DNA from 3 places in the Shewanella sp. KCT genome. Region 3 is predicted to be linked to each of the others. Evidence: predicted binding sites of a transcription regulator. Region 3 holds the regulator's gene; each other region holds the start of a gene.
The links. The regulator LexA, encoded in region 3, represses DNA repair genes until DNA is damaged. The targets are predictions, from matches to a motif close to TACTGTATNNNNATACAGTA.
Positions count from the first base shown of each region.

Region 1: AYI87_RS01695 (YebG family protein) is a predicted target of LexA. The motif match lies at 2,999-3,018, and genes of this name have one in related genera.
Region 2: recN (DNA repair protein RecN) is a predicted target of LexA. The motif match lies at 2,659-2,678, and genes of this name have one in related genera.

Region 1 is NZ_LVDJ01000001.1:369,097-374,369, reverse strand. It holds gene prc (carboxy terminal-processing peptidase) at 1-1,266, opposite strand, end outside; gene proQ (RNA chaperone ProQ) at 1,298-1,942, opposite strand; gene AYI87_RS01700 (GAF domain-containing protein) at 2,215-2,673, opposite strand; gene AYI87_RS01695 (YebG family protein) at 2,691-2,987, opposite strand; gene AYI87_RS01685 (paraquat-inducible protein A) at 3,497-4,123, shown strand; gene AYI87_RS01680 (paraquat-inducible protein A) at 4,116-4,748, shown strand; gene AYI87_RS01675 (PqiB family protein) at 4,735-5,273, shown strand, end outside.
Region 2 is NZ_LVDJ01000010.1:68,785-74,057, forward strand. It holds gene AYI87_RS14555 (hypothetical protein) at 1-773, opposite strand, end outside; gene recN (DNA repair protein RecN) at 977-2,638, opposite strand; gene AYI87_RS14565 (AEC family transporter) at 2,789-3,757, opposite strand; gene AYI87_RS14570 (hypothetical protein) at 3,854-4,048, opposite strand; gene AYI87_RS14575 (YjaG family protein) at 4,048-4,650, opposite strand; gene barA (two-component sensor histidine kinase BarA) at 4,643-5,273, opposite strand, start outside.
Region 3 is NZ_LVDJ01000007.1:218,584-223,856, reverse strand. It holds gene cysQ (3'(2'),5'-bisphosphate nucleotidase CysQ) at 1-323, opposite strand, end outside; gene nudE (ADP compounds hydrolase NudE) at 377-922, opposite strand; gene yrfG (GMP/IMP nucleotidase) at 1,020-1,694, shown strand; gene lexA (transcriptional repressor LexA) at 1,813-2,430, shown strand; gene AYI87_RS12325 (cell division inhibitor SulA) at 2,427-2,936, shown strand; gene coxB (cytochrome c oxidase subunit II) at 3,335-4,900, shown strand; gene ctaD (cytochrome c oxidase subunit I) at 4,910-5,273, shown strand, end outside.

The DNA.
Region 1 (5,273 bases), on a different contig from region 3:
TGGGCCTTGCTCGATAAACAGGCCGGTAAGCAGTGTCGCTTCGGTTAATGCGCCGCCACCATTACCCCTAAGGTCGATAACCACACCTTCAACCTTGGCCTCTTTTAGCTTAACCAGCTCTTTGGTGACATCTTGAGACAGGTTCATGTAGAAACCAGGGATCTTAATCACCCCAACCTTGCGGCCGGCGTAATCTCCGGTTTCCGGCTCGATCACCTCAGACGTCGCGGCGCGATCCTCTAGGCGGATCTTGTCACGCACTATGGTCACATCGATTGGCTTGGCAGAAGAGCCGCCCTTCTTAGGCAGGATCTGCAGCACGACCTTACTGCCCTTAGGCCCCTTGATCAGCTCGACCACATCATCCAGTCGCCATCCGATCACATCGACGATCTCTTTACCTTCCTGGCCGACACCCACGATGCGATCTTCCGGCGCCAGCTTTTCGCTGTTGGCCGCAGGACCGCCAGCAACCAGGCTCTTGATCACTGTGTAGTCATCATCCATCTGCAACACGGCACCTATGCCCTCCAGGCTCAAGTTCATCTCCATCTGGAAACGCTCGGCGTTGCGCGGTGACAGGTAGCTGGTGTGCGGCTCGACGCTGCGAGAGAAGGCGTTCATCACACCTTGGAAGACATCTTCACTCTTGGTCTGACTCAAACGCTTAATGGCATTGTTGTAGCGCTTCTCGAGCACCTTAACAATCTCATCCCAGTTCTTGCCGGTCAGCTTAAGGTTAAGGGCATCGTACTTGACCCGTTGACGCCACAGCTCATTGAGTTCAGCCTCATCTTTTGGCCAGGCGGCATCTTCTCTGTCGTATTGATAGCTATCGCCGGGGACGTTAAAGTCCATCTCCTTGTCGAGCAAGGATAAGGCGTAGGCAAAACGGTCGTAGCGACGCTGCTGTATCAGATCAAACATCTTGTAGGCGGCAGTGAGATCGCCGCTTTTCAACATGTCGTCGAATTGAGTCGCATAAGGCTTGAAACTGTCGATATCACTCTGAAGCAAGACATTACGGCGATAATCAAGCTGCTTAAGATAGCGGTCGAACACCTGCTCAGAGAAGGCGTCGTCCAGATCGAATCTATGATAATGGGCGCGAGTGAACAGACCCGTCACTCGCTTACTCGCTACTTTATGTTGCGGCTCTTGCGTTAGAGAGGGCAACTCGCTAGATGGAATACTGGGCGTCAGTGCCCATGCCGAGAATCCTACAAAGATGCTGGCAATGGATGCTGCCAGAGTGAGTTTTCGCATCAACAAGTTACTCCTTTTAAACGATGAACAGTTATAACAGGATATGCTCTACCGGGACTTTTACCGTTAATCCTGAATCTAACTGTACTTGAACATCTTCTTTCTTGATGTCCAGGACAACACCTGCAACAGGCGATTTACCTAGTTTGACACTCACGCGTTGATTTGGTTTCAACTCAGTCAGTGTTGCCGGGGTTAAATCCTTTGCCTCAACCTGTGGCTTAGCCGCTTTTGGCGCTGGTTTGTTACTACGCTTAGGCAGTGGCTTCTTGAAGGCTTTCTTCTCTGGCTTAGGACCAGACTTATCTGTCTTCTCTGCTGCCGCTTTCGCCGCACGCTTTGCCTTAGCCTTCTCTTGGCTCTCCTTCAGTGTAGCCTGTGCATGGTCGATATGCTCTTGCTCCAGCTCGCCACACTCGTTGCCGTCGAGATCGACACGCTGTGCCCCAGCCTTAACCCCTTTCAGGTAACGCCAGCTACTGGTGTAACGGCGTAAGGCGATTCTTAATTGCGTTTTACTGACTTTAGAATCATCAGCTAACCTTTCAGCCAAGTCTTGAAACAATCCTATTTTTAGAGGCTTAGTTTCACCTTCAGCGATAAAGCATAAAGGAAATGTTTCATATAAATACGCAAGAATTGCGTTGGTGTCGGTCAACTTTTCTGTTGATTCCATCATTACTTCCACAGTTTAAAAGGGACTACCACCTCGCCGGGTTAACGTCGGCACTGGCGTGTCGTTCATATTGGTTAGACATCGGGTCGCTTATTTGCCTCAGGGCGGCGACCACACAATCCAACATACCTTATCAATTACAGTCAATAAACGCCATGTATTCATTTCAACTAATGAAAAATGTCACGGCGTGTTTTTGAATTCATCAAGCGGCCTATTATAAGGGCGCGCCAGACGAAAGCGACCATCAATTGTGCAAAATTGGTTGTAGTTTAAGCAAATAAAGCCTTTTCCAGACTTTTTACGCAGGACTCTAGCCCCAATTGATCCGCCTCGTCGAAACGAGAGAATGAAGGGCTATCGATATCGAGCACGCCGATCACCTGACCGTCGCGGCGCAGCGGGATGACAATTTCCGAGTTACTAGCGGCATCACAGGCGATGTGGCCGTCGAAGGCATGGACATCTGCGATGCGTTGGGTGGTGTTACTCTGGGCCGCAGTGCCGCAAACCCCTTTACCCATAGGAATACGGGTACAGGCCACTTTCCCCTGGAAGGGGCCCAAAACCAGTTGTTCACCTTGCAGCATATAGAAGCCGACCCAGTTAATATCATCCAGATGCTCGTTAAGCAGCGCCGAGAAGTTCGCCATCGCGGTAACGAGATTGTCTTCGCCGCTAAACAGGGCTTCAACTTGACGGGTAAGCGTCGTATAACAAGGTGTACTCATACAAATTTCCTAACAATTTATGTTTTCGTTTCAGCTTTTGATTCTGCTTTTTTCGCAGGTTTCTTAGCCGGTGCAGCCTTTGTCACTGCGCCACCTTTTAAGAGTCCCATGAGCTGATCTTTATGTTCTGCCATGTAGAAACAGAGTTGTTCCAATGCATTTTCATCTAAGCCTAAATCAACTTGCTCGATAAAAGGAAGAAGATTATCCGCGATATCGAGCATCTTATCGTAGGCATCCGCCTCCTTCTTAGATGTGAATGTCATCTTCTCCACCCCTTCTCTGACTACGACAAATTTCGTTATAACTGCCATATCCGCCCTCACACTGTTTTTATATACAGTTGTAGAATCTCATAAATACAACTTCTTATGCAAGTCTCAAACTTTATCTGTTAGAATCTGCGCAACTATTGGCTCCGGATTTGGGAGCCACCTTATTAGGGCCTGTTGATCTTTCAAGTTTAATTTTTGTTCAATCTAAACGCGTTTTGCGCGAGGCGAGAGTCATGAAGCATAGTTACTCTATGTGAATGGCGAGCAACAAAGTGCAGCGCGCGTTTAGATGAACCCGTTGGGCAGCTTTTGTAGGCCATTTCTACTGCGTTATCGCCCGTTGGTGTAGAATACTACACAACACAGGCTCTGCCTTGTATAAACCACCTACAAATTGCTGCAAAAACAAACAGCAAAGATCAATAGGCCCTAGGTATTTCAATAGATTGACTATAGTAATATCTTATAGGCAATAGATTACTGGTCTATATCAAGAAATTTGCACTCTTGCTATGGCCTTAGATGACAGGAAGCGCCCCAGAACAGATATGAAAACAGAGGTGTTAGATAAGAGTATCGTTCTCTGCCGTGCTTGCGATCTGGTCGTGAGAAAACGCGCTTTGCCAACGGGTGTGCGGGCCCTCTGCCCTCGCTGCCACACTAACCTCTATGATACCCCTTACTGCTCCATCAACGGCATGTTGGCCCTGTGTATCACGGCGCTGGTGCTCTATTTTCCCGCTAACTTTTTCCCAGTGCTGGAGATGCACTTCCTGGGCAGTATTCGTACCACTACCATAGCCGGCGGCGCCATGGCCGTTGCCTCCCAGGGCTATTGGGTGGTGGGCATCGCCGTATTAGTTGCAGCGGTGATTGCCCCCGGCCTGCTTATTCTATCGATTCTGACCCAAGTACTTATTGTCAAATACCGACTCAAGGTACCCTTCTTTCGCAACATCTATAAGAAGCTACTGAAACAGCACAGCTTATTGGCCCAGCTCTCCATGCTGGAGATCTATATGATCAGCATCTTCGTCTCGGTATTTCAGCTCTCCGATTACACCGACCTCTATTTCGGTATCGGCACCTTCTGTTTCACCATGCTGTTTATCATGGTGATCTTCATGCAGCGGGAATATGACATAGAACATATGTGGAGTGTGCTGGATGAGTAAGCTCAGCAGGCCTCCCCAGGGCGAATCATTGGGGCTAACCAACTGCCCCACCTGCAAGTTCCTCTGCCATCTGGAACAGGGTAACTGCCCGCGCTGCGGACAGGCGGTGCAGAGCCGGGATCGCACCAGCGTACAGAAAAGCTGGGCGCTGCTGATCACCGCCGCCATCTTGCTGTTTCCGGCCAACCTCTACCCCATCACCATCATGACCAGTCAGGGGCAGGTACGCCAGGACACCATCTTCAGCGGCATCAACCATCTGGTGCATCTAGACCTATTACCTATTGCCATTATTCTGTTTACCGCCAGTATCTTAGTACCCATGTTGAAGATTTTTGGTCTGGCGCTCTATCTTACAGCGATCAGCTATCGCCTGCCGATCTCAAAAAGGACACTCATGGCCGGCTTTCATATCATCGAATGGATAGGCCGCTGGTCCATGCTGGATCTGTTTGTGATCTCCATTACCGCGGCGCTCATTAACATGGGACAGATTTGGGATGCTAAACCGGCGCCGGCAGCCACCGCCTTTGCCTTGGTGATCCTGCTGACACAACTGGCCGCAAAAGTATTAGACACGCGTTTACTCTGGGACCGATTGGAATCGAAAGATGACACAAATTGAAACACCAAAAGTCGTTAAGAAAAAACTCTTCTCTCCCATCTGGCTACTTCCCCTGATCGCCTTGGCGTTGGGGGCCTGGCTGGGTATCAAGAGTATTCGCGAATCCGGCGTCGAGGTGCGCATTCATTTCCCCAGCGCCACGGGGATAGATGTGGGTAAGACACTGGTCAGGTATCAGGGCCTCACCGTGGGTAAGGTTGTTGATATCAGTATCGACGACCAGCTTCAGGGCGTTTACGTAGATCTGCTGATGGATTACCGCTCAACACCTTTCCTGCGCGATGAGACCAAGTTTTGGTTGGTAACCCCAAAGGCCTCGATCACCGGCGTCGAGGGGCTAGACGCCCTCTTCTCGGGCAATTATATCGCCATTCAACCTGGCGAAGGGGATTACAAAAACGAATTTACCGCCGAAGATCAGGCCCCGCCTGTGGCGCCAGGCTCAGACGGCTTGATGATAGAACTCACCAGCGCATCGCTTGGCTCCTTAGATGTGGGCTCCCAGGTGTTTTATCGTCAGATCCC
Region 2 (5,273 bases), on a different contig from region 3:
GGGGCCAGCCAGAGGCTAGGTAAGCTAGTATCCTCACCCTCTGTTGGCATTTGACTGATGAGCAGTTCACCCAGTTTCATGTTTTGTTTGAGCGCCGAGATGGCGAGGAATTTATTGCCTAGCATGTTGATCTGCATCGCTGCCAGCTGCCAGAACTGCATATCCTTGTCTATGGCGGCGATGAGAGAGGCTGAATCCGTGCCATTGAAGTAGGCCTCGACAAGAAACAGCTGCTGTGCGGCGATCAAATGTTGCATAGGTAGCAGATCGCTATACATGTTGAAGCGGGTATCATCCTGCCATTTGCCGAAAGAGAGCAGGGCGCGATAGCGCTCAATTAGCCAGGCATAGTCATCGAGTGTGGCCTTAAGGGTTTCTGGTTCGGCCAATAGGGGAGCACACTCATCGAGATAGTCTTCTTGTTTGAGGCAAGTGGGAATAGCCCATTCGGGGCGCTCGAATTTTTCATGTGCCGTCTGTGATGGCCTTTGCATAGCCTCCAGTTGTCTGAGCACTTGATAGCGTTCAAGCCCGATCGCCATGGGGTCATCATCTTTCGGCGCATCAAAGCCAAAGGCGTAAAGATAAGGGTTGTTTTCAAGATGCTGACTCAAGGCGGCCTCTTCGGCATTTACCTGCTCAAGAAAGGCGCTGGCCTGCGCTGATGGCGCGCTATCTTGCAGATTAATTAGCAGCAAGATGAGATAGCCGCCGACGGGAATGAGTAGCAGGGTAAATAAAATCCATTTCAGGGCACGAAAAAAGTGTCGCATTTCAGATCCTTGTGGCTTGTAACTTAGTGTCGACGGCAAAGGCCTCAGTTTATCAGAGTCTCTTAGCGGTGCAACAGCGCTACATTAGCGGCGCAATAGGCACGCCTCAGAGGTGCTTATGAAATGAAAAGCGCGGCTTGAATCTTGCCGCGCTTGCGTTCGCTAACCTGCCTAATGATCGCCAATTTTTTAATCTATCTGGCTTAGCCCTGCAGTAACTCCTTGGCGTTGGCCAGAGTGTTGTTGGTGATGACGTCACCACCAAGCAGGCGCGCCAGCTCTTCGATACGCTGTCCCTTGTCCAGCGGCACCATAGAGGTCTCGGTTTGTCCCGCCTTGCTCTGCTTGTTAACGAACATATGCTGATGACCATTGCCGGCGACCTGAGGCAGGTGGGTGACACAGAGTACCTGGGTGGACTCGCCCAGGGCGCGCAGCATCTTGCCCACCACGGCGGCGGTCGGGCCTGAGATCCCCACGTCGACCTCGTCGAAGATGAGGGTCGGGGTGGCGACCTTCTTGGCGGTGATCACCTGGATGCCCAGACCGATACGCGACAGCTCGCCGCCCGAAGCTACCTTGGCGATGGGTTGTAGCGGCTGACCTGGGTTGGTGGTCACCTGAAACTCCACAGTGTCGCAACCGTTGGGTGACATCATCTCGGGGTTGAACTGCACGTCGATGATAAACTTGCCCTTGGGCATGCTGAGCTCATGGATAGAGCGGGTAACCTGCTTGTCAAGCTCCTTGGCGTAACGCTGGCGGCTCTGGCTGAGCTTCTGGGCATGCGCGATGAAGCTCTCGCGGCAACTCTCGAGTTGCTGGGCGATCTCATCGAGCTTCTCCTCATCCGAGTCCAGCTCGCTCAGCTCCTGGCTTAGCGCCTGGTGATGCTGATAGAGATCTTTGGCGTTCACATGGTGCTTACGTGCTAGCATCATGATCTTCGACAGGCGCTGCTCCAGGGCGGCAAAATGATCCGGGTCCAGCTCTAACTTATCTAGGTAGCGTTGCAGCTCGCTGCTGCTCTCCTGTACCTGGATCAGGGCATCGTTAAGCATGTTGCCCACCCCTTTAAGCTCAGGATCGTAACTTTCGAGCTCCTGGGCCTGATCTAGACTCATGTTGAGCAGCGACTCTATGGCGCCCTCTTCGTTATCCTGCAGCAGGTAGAGGGTGCGCTGGCAGGCCTGGATCAGGGCAGTGCCATTGGCCAGTTTCTTATGCTCGGCCTCTATCTCGTCAAACTCTTCTTCGCCCAGGGCGAATTCGTCCAACTCTTCGACCTGATATTGCAGCAGCTGCTTGCGGGCGATGCGCTCATGTTGCGACTGCTGTAGCTGGCTCAGCTCCTTTTGGATCAGCTTGAAGCGCTGGTAGCTGGCACTGCAGGCCTCGAGCAACATCTTGTGGTTGGCATAGCTGTCGAGCAGAGTAAGTTGATGCTCACTCTTTAACATAGCGTGGTGGGCATGTTGGCCGTGAACGCCGATAAGCAGCTGGCCCAGGGCGCGCATCTGATTGAGGGGTACAGGGTTACCGTTGATGTAGGCGCGTGAGCGACCGTCGCTGCCTATGGTGCGGCGCAGGATACATTCGTCGTCTAGCTCAAGGTCATTGTCTTCTAACCAACGTTTGGCCAGCGGGATATCGTCGAGGGCGAAGCGGGCACTGACTTCGGCCTTGCTGGCGCCCGGTCTGACGGTATTGGCATCGGCGCGATTGCCCAGGCATAAGCCTAAGGCATCGATGGCAATCGACTTCCCCGCGCCGGTTTCGCCTGTGATACTGGTCATCCCAGACTTAAAGTCGAGTTCTAAAAAGCGGACAATGGCAAAGTTATTGATGCTGAGCTGACAAAGCATGATGACATCCTTTTACAAAGTACTGTATTCATGCACAGTATATACTGAATTTTTATACAGTAAATACCTGTGTGCTTTTTACCCATGAAAATAAGTTTTAGGCTCTGCAGTCCGACAAAACAAGCCTGTTCGTTAGAACAAGCCTATCCGTTATAAAAAGCTTGCGCTGCCCGAGTCCAGCCAATGGTGCAGTAGCGGAATGGTGGCAAAGCTGATCACTATCCCCAGACTGATGGTCTGGGCGCTACTGGTGGCGCCGACGTTGAATCTGTGGGCCAGCAGGTAGACGCTGGCGGCGGTGGGCAGGGCGGCCAGAATCACCCCCATCTGCAGCAGTTGTCCGCTAACCCCTAAGGCGCCCAGCAGCAGATAGGCCAGCAGCGGCTGTAGTAGCAGCTTACTCAGGTTGAGCATGGCCAGCTCGGCAAGGCGTGACTGTATGCCGGCGGCGTTTCTGCCCCCCTGATTGGCCTTGCACAGCACCATGCCGATGGCGAACAGGGCGCAGGGGCTGGAGGTCATGCCGAACTGCCTGATGATCTCGGCGATGGGGCGATAAAGCTCTATATGGGCGGCGGATATCGCTACGCCAGCCAGGCTTCCCAGTATGATGGGGTTTTGAATGAGGGCGAAAAATACTGTCTTGAGTGCGCTATCTGTCTGTCCCTGAAACAGCGCCAGCTGGGCCAGCACTATGGCAAATACGGTTACCGATAAAAGGCTAGCCAAGGCGGCTGCGGCCAACGCCAGTTGATCGCCGGGAAACAGCATCATCATCAGCGGAATGCCGATGAAGGAGGTGTTACCAAAGGTGGTGTTGAGGGCGCGAATGGCCGCGAGGGGCTTATCCTTGGGCTGTAACCAGAGTGACAGCAGGCCGGTTAGCAGATAGATAAGTGTCATGGCCAGGCTGTAGCCGCCAATAAATCCCCAGTTGGCAATCTCTTCGATCGGGGTCTCGGCCAGCACTATCATCATGATCGCCGGAAAGGCGATGTAATAGACATACTGATTGAGGACGTTGTCGCTGCCCTCGGGCAGTAGCCGCGCCTTTTGCACGATAAAGCCGGTGACCATGATGCCAAACACGACAAAGAGTGGCGAGAGAGTGGTTAACATAGGGAGGCGACTTCCTTGGCTTGGATCCGAGCGGTGATAAACCGAATACGCCGTTAGGGTATCACTTTGCCCGCCGCGTCCCTATAACGCTAAAGTCTAATGCTTGGGGCTGGAGCGCCGATGGAATGGCTTAGGTGGCGGCAATATCCCCAGCTCCTGGTAGAAATGGATCTGGCGCCTGAGCTCAAACAGGGAGCCGATGCGTCGCTGCTCCCCTAGGGTGAGGCACCAGGTATTTGTTAACCCATCTGGGTTGGTGAGCACAAATCCCTGGTAAATAAGTTTGCGCATTAGGCGCCCGCCGATATCCCTATGTTAGATACGCCTGCCTGCACTAACTCCTTGCGCAGCGCCTTGACGAAGTCGGCGGTGATCTTAGGGTTCTCTTCGATAATCTCCAGCAAGGATGCCTGAAGTGCCTTCTCTTCCTGCATCACCTCGTGATTGAAGATATGATCATCCAGTGCTTCTTCATCCATCTCCTCCTCGAGTGTGGCCTCGATATAGTTAGCCACAGTAGCAGAAGAGAGCTTGCTGATGTTGGTGATGTCGTCTTCCACCTTGCTCTGAATGGCGCTAAGCAGTGAGGTGAGGGCGACGGCGGCGTCCATGGCCGGATAGACGCCGTAGACGTCGAAATCGCTCGGCTCGGGCGTGTTGAGATCCAGCCGCTCGAGGTAGAGATCGATATTTAGTTTCAGCTTCTGATCGTACATGGATTGCCATAGCAGGTTGAGCACGGTATCGAGCACCTGTGGGTCACCAAATTCGCAGACCTCGCTGAACAGCTGGTAGTTAGGGTACATGCGTTGGCAAAGGGCGATGGCGAACAGCTTCTTCTGTTCTGGTTCGAGGGCCTTGAGGCGCTTGAAAAACCCGGGTTTATTACTCATCGATCACATCCATAGATAACTGGGCTATTACTTGATTTGCGGCCGATTCTACCTTAGAAAGCTCGTCAAGTAACTCAAGTATTTCAGGCTCCACCAGATCGACGCTGGCATTTTGCTTGAGTGACTGTTCAATCTCTCGACAGAGTCGCTGAGTGGTCGGCACGCCGCAGTAGCAGCTGGCGCCGTGGAGCTTGTGCACATGGCTGACCATGGCCTGGCCGTCCTGACGCTCGAGGGCGCCTGAGATGTGCTCACGGGTCTCGGGCAGGGAGTCGACCAGCATCTGCAGCATCTCCAGCGCCAGACTGGTTTTCTGGTTGGCCTGGGTCAGACAGAGATCCCAATTGAGGGTGTGCTGGTCGAAATGGGTAAACTGCGGCCGGGTCTTCCAGCGACTGATGACGCTCTTCAGCGCCGCCTCATCGATTGGCTTAGGCAGGTAACCATCCATGCCGCTCTGATCGATGCGCTCGCGCTCCTCGGCGATGGCGTGGGCGGTCACGGCGACAATCGGCGTATTGCGATTAAGTGATTGCTCACGTATCTGCTTGGTGGCGCTAAAGCCGTCGGTGCCCGGCATCTGAATATCCATGAAGATGAGATCGAAGCTCTTGGCCTTGGCG
Region 3 (5,273 bases):
GCGATGATCACCGAGAAGTCGCCGCTACCGGCGATAAACTCACCGGTACCATCGAGAGGGTCAACCAACCAGTAACGCTGCCAGTCGGCGCGCAGGGAGAAGGGAATGTCGGCCGCTTCTTCTGAGAGGACGGGGATCTCAGGGGTAAGGCTGCTTAGCTGGGAAGAGATGATCTTATGGGCCGCGATATCGGCTGAGGTTACCGGGGTATTGTCGGATTTCACCTCTTTGTCAAAACTGCCCTCGAGGTAGATACCTTTGATGGCCTCACCCGCCTCGATGGCAATCGAAATCGCCTGCTCAACATACTCTTCTGGCTTCATCACAACTCCAACAGCCTACATCTGGCAATGCCTAATATGAAAATTTGAATTAACTACTTTAGTTTTAGATGTTTCTGTGCCAAAAACAAGGCGCTAACGCTTCGAGATTCGGAAAAATCATCTTCTAATAACAGCTCAGACCACTGGCTCAATGGCCAGCGTACCACCTCTATGGGTTCAGGCTCGTCACCCTGCAATCGACTCTCATACAGATCTTCGGCGACGAAGATCTGCATCTTGCTGGCAAAGTAGCCAGGCGCCAGGCTCAACTCCATCAGATGGGTCAGCTTACGGGCGCCAAAACCTATCTCTTCCTGCAGTTCACGGTTGGCCGCCTCGGCATGAGTCTCGCCGGGATCCACCAGGCCCTTGGGAAAGCCCAGCTCATAGCTGTGGGTGCCCGCCGCATATTCGCGCCCCAGCAGTAACTCCTCGCCATGCACAGGCACAACCATCACGGCGCCGCGGGCGTTGCCCTTCATGCGCTCATACTGACGCTCAACCTGGTTCGAAAATTTTAAATGCACCTGCTCTATCTGAAACAGACGGCTCTGGGCAACAACTTCGGCATGTAGGATCTGCGGCTTTTTGTCCGGCATGAAACTTCCTGATAAAAATGGCGTTTGCTTAACCACTCAATCTTACTATGATGGGCCTAATCCACAACTCAAACCAAGGAATTTTTTTACTCGATTTATGTTTCCCTGGAATAAGATAGATACCGTGCTGCTGGATATGGACGGCACCCTGTTGGATCTGCATTTCGACAACCATTTCTGGCTCAGTCTGGTGCCTCAGGCCTTGTGTGAACAAAGGCAGATCCCTAAGGCCGACGCCCAACAACTAGTGGAGACAGCCTACGCCAAGGTCTTCGGCACCCTGGAGTGGTATTGCCTGGAATATTGGCAACAGGAGCTGGGTCTGGACATTCTGGCTTTGCACCACACTCTGGTCGACCGGATCCAGCTGCGTCAGGACAGCATGCCCTTTCTCACCGCACTGGCCAGACACAGCAAGCGGCGCATCTTGGTCACCAATGCCCATCCCCACAGCCTGGCGCTGAAACTCGAGCATACAGATCTGGCTAACGGGCTCGATGAGATGCTCTCGAGTCACGCAACCGGCTATCCCAAGGAACACCCACAATTTTGGCGTCACCTGTTTAGTCAGTTTTCCCTGGATCCCAGCCGTTGCCTGTTTATCGACGACAGCGAGCCCATACTGCAGGCGGCCAAGCAGGCCGGCGTTGGCTACCAGCTGGGGATCAAGAATCCCGACAGCCAGAAGCCTCACAAGCAGTTTGCCGACTTCCCGGCCATCGACGATTACCATCATCTACTGCTCTCACTTGAACAGACGCATCTCGGCTAATCAATCACACTTTAGGCGCTAATCGCTTGATGGGATTGGGAGAAAATCTGGTTAATACTTGCACTGTATAAAATACTGTATATACTGACAGGTACTGTATGGAAAGACAGGATTAATCATGAGACCCTTAACCCCAAGACAAGCCGAGATTTTAGATCTGATAAAACGCAATATAGCCGACACGGGCATGCCGCCTACCCGTGCCGAGATTGCGCGTCGATTAGGCTTTAAGAGCGCCAACGCCGCCGAGGAACACCTCAAGGCCCTGGCCAAGAAAGGCTGCATCGAGATCATGCCCGGCACCTCACGTGGCATCAAGCTGACCCAAGAGGAAGAGCCTGAAGATCTCGGCCTGCCCCTCATAGGTCAGGTGGCCGCCGGTGAGCCTATCCTGGCCCAAGAGCATGTGGAACAACACTATCAGGTTGACCCTAGCATGTTCCGCCCCAGCGCCGACTTTCTGCTGCGCGTCAGGGGTGACAGTATGAAAGATATAGGTATTCTCGAGGGCGACCTACTGGCGGTACATAAGGTCGAACAGGCAAGAAACGGCCAGATAGTCGTGGCCCGCGTGGAAGATGATGTAACGGTTAAACGCTTCGAGAAACGTGGCAGTACCGTCTATCTGCATGCCGAAAATGAAGAGTATTCCCCTATCGTGGTGGACCTCACCACCCAGAGCCTGAGCATCGAAGGCCTGGCCGTCGGCGTTATTCGAAATGGAGACTGGCAATGAACAACCTAATGGGTATGGCGCCACGCCATCCAGGACTGTGGGTCGATCTCGACAGCTCACTAAAGCGCGGCGATGGCAACACTATCTCGACTACGGCAAGTTCGACCCAGGGCAAGCAGGAGCTGCAGGCCCTCACCCCGGAACTGGCTCGACTCAGTCAGCAGGGACAATGGGTGGTGTTAATCAGCCCACCTAATATAGGCTACAAGCAGATGCTGGCCGACGGCGGTGTGCGTATGGATCGCATCCTCTTGGTACACACCAAGGATGAGGTCGAAACCCTGTGGGCGATGGAAAAAGCCCTCACAAGTGGTACATCCAGTGCGGTGATCTGCTGGGCACAAACCCTGGATGCCCGTGACAGTCGTCGCCTACAGATAGTTGCCAAGAATACCCGCGCCCTGGGGGTGGTAATCGAAGATGCGAATGGTCACTTACCTGCCAACCCTTTTCCCCAAGAGGATCTCGGCGGCCAGACCTTGAGTCTGTTCAGTTCGCTGCATTGATATTCCGCGCTTTACCTTTCCATACAGACGCCCCGCCAGGGGCGTTTTTGTGTCTGTTTTGTTTAGAAAAATAAAATAAAAGTGATCTTGATCAATATTTAAACAGCCATTAAGTTAGTAAGAGATATCAACGATTATTTGTTATATCGCACAATTTGGTTGTCGGCTTGAGCGGCGAAAATGAACCTGTAATACCTCGCCCACAGAAGCTGAAATTGGTCTGATATATTCAGCCGTAAGTGCAAGCGTGGTCACCACCAGCAGAACAAGAGATTCACCACCGACGCACTTTGAAGTCATCGTTGCTTTTTTGGGAACTGAAGAGTTTGCATAGAGCCGAGACATACTGTGTGGCTCTTCTTTGTAGTTGCCTTCGCAATTGACAGAGGAGAAGTCTAGTGAAGCAAGTGTTGTGTTGTTTGCTGGCGTTGCTATTTACGCCCACCATACTCGCAGCAGATATGCCCCTGAATATGACATCAGGGGTCACAGAGATCAGCAATAAGGTGTTTAGCCTTCATATGACGATTCTCTATATCTGCTGTGCCATAGGCCTAGTCGTCTTTGGGGTGATGATCTACGCCATCATCAACCATAGGCGCTCCAAGGGTGCCGTCGCGGCAAACTTTCATGAGAGCACTAAGGTAGAGATCGCCTGGACGCTCGTTCCTTTTGTCATCTTGATCCTCATGGCCATCCCGGCCACCAAGACCCTCATCGCCATGGAAGATCCCAGCAATGCCGATCTCACCATCAAGATCACAGGTTCCCAATGGAAATGGCACTACAGCTATTTTGACCAAGACATCAGCTACTACAGCCTGCTGGCGACCCCCAGAGAACAGATAGAAGGTAAGGAGACCAAAGGCGAACACTATTTGCTGGAGGTCGACAAGCCACTGGTGCTGCCGGTCAATCGTAAGATCCGCTTCCTGATGACCTCGGAGGATGTGATCCACTCCTGGTGGGTACCGGCCTTCGCGGTGAAGAAAGACGCTAACCCAGGCTTCATCAACGAGGCCTGGACCCGCATCGACAAGCCAGGCATCTACCGTGGCCAGTGCGCCGAACTTTGCGGTAAGGATCACGGCTTCATGCCAATCGTGGTGCAGGTACTTTCTGAAGCCGATTTCGACAACTGGATTGTCGAGCAGGAGGCACAAGCCAGCGCGGCCGCCGCCGAGGCGCAAGCAGCCTTGTCGAAAACCCTGTCGAAAGAAGAGCTGATGACCCAGGGCGAACAGGTCTATATGGCCCGCTGCGCCGCCTGCCACCAGCCAAATGGTGCCGGCTTACCTGGCGTCTTCCCGTCACTCATAGGCAGCCCAATCATCAAGGGCCCTGTCGCCGATCACCTAGATGTGGTGCTACATGGCCGCTCCGGCACAGCGATGCAGGCCTTCGCCCAGCAGCTGACCGCTACAGAAATAGCCGCCGTGGTCACCTTCGAGCGTAATGCCTGGGGTAACGACACGGGCGATACGGTGCAGGCAGCCGATGTCAACCAGGCAAACTCAGGCGCATCGAGCGGCGCTAATACAGGAGCAGATGCAGCTGCCGAAGCGGTTCAATCTATGCCTACCCCAACGGCCGAATCCAGTGCGGCAGCAAGCTCAGCCGCCGAGGAATCTCAACCACCTGTGTTAGACGATCTGACCATGGATGAACTGATGGCCAAGGGAGAGCAGGTTTGCATCGGTCACTGCGCCGCTTGTCATCAGGCCACAGGCATGGGATTACCCGGCGCCTTCCCGGCTCTCAAAGGCAGCGCCATCGCCACAGGGCCAGTTGAGAATCACCTAGACATAGTGCTTCACGGTAAGCCTGGCACCGCCATGCAGGCCTTCTCCAGTCAGTTAACGCCACAGGAGCTCGCCTCGGTGATCACCTATGAGCGCAACGCCTGGGGTAACAACACAGGCGACATGGTTCAGGCAACAGACGTCAATCAACAGGGTCAATAGGGAGGCATTATGAATGCAATAACGCGTGAAGCAGATATGGATGCCACTCATATTGGCGAACATTCGACCCACCACGAGGAGCACCCGACGGGCATAAAGCGTTGGCTGTTTACCACCAACCATAAAGACATAGGCACCCTGTATCTCTGGTTCAGTTTCATCATGTTCTTAACCGGCGGCGCCATGGCCATGGTGATCCGCGCCGAGCTGTTCCAGCCGGGTCTGCAACTGGTGGAGCCCAACTTCTTCAACCAAATGACCACGGTTCACGGCCTCATCATGGTGTTTGGCGCCGTGATGCCGGCTTTTACTGGCCTCGCCAACTGGCTAATCCCTATGATGATAGGCGCGCCGGATATGGCCCTGCCGCGGA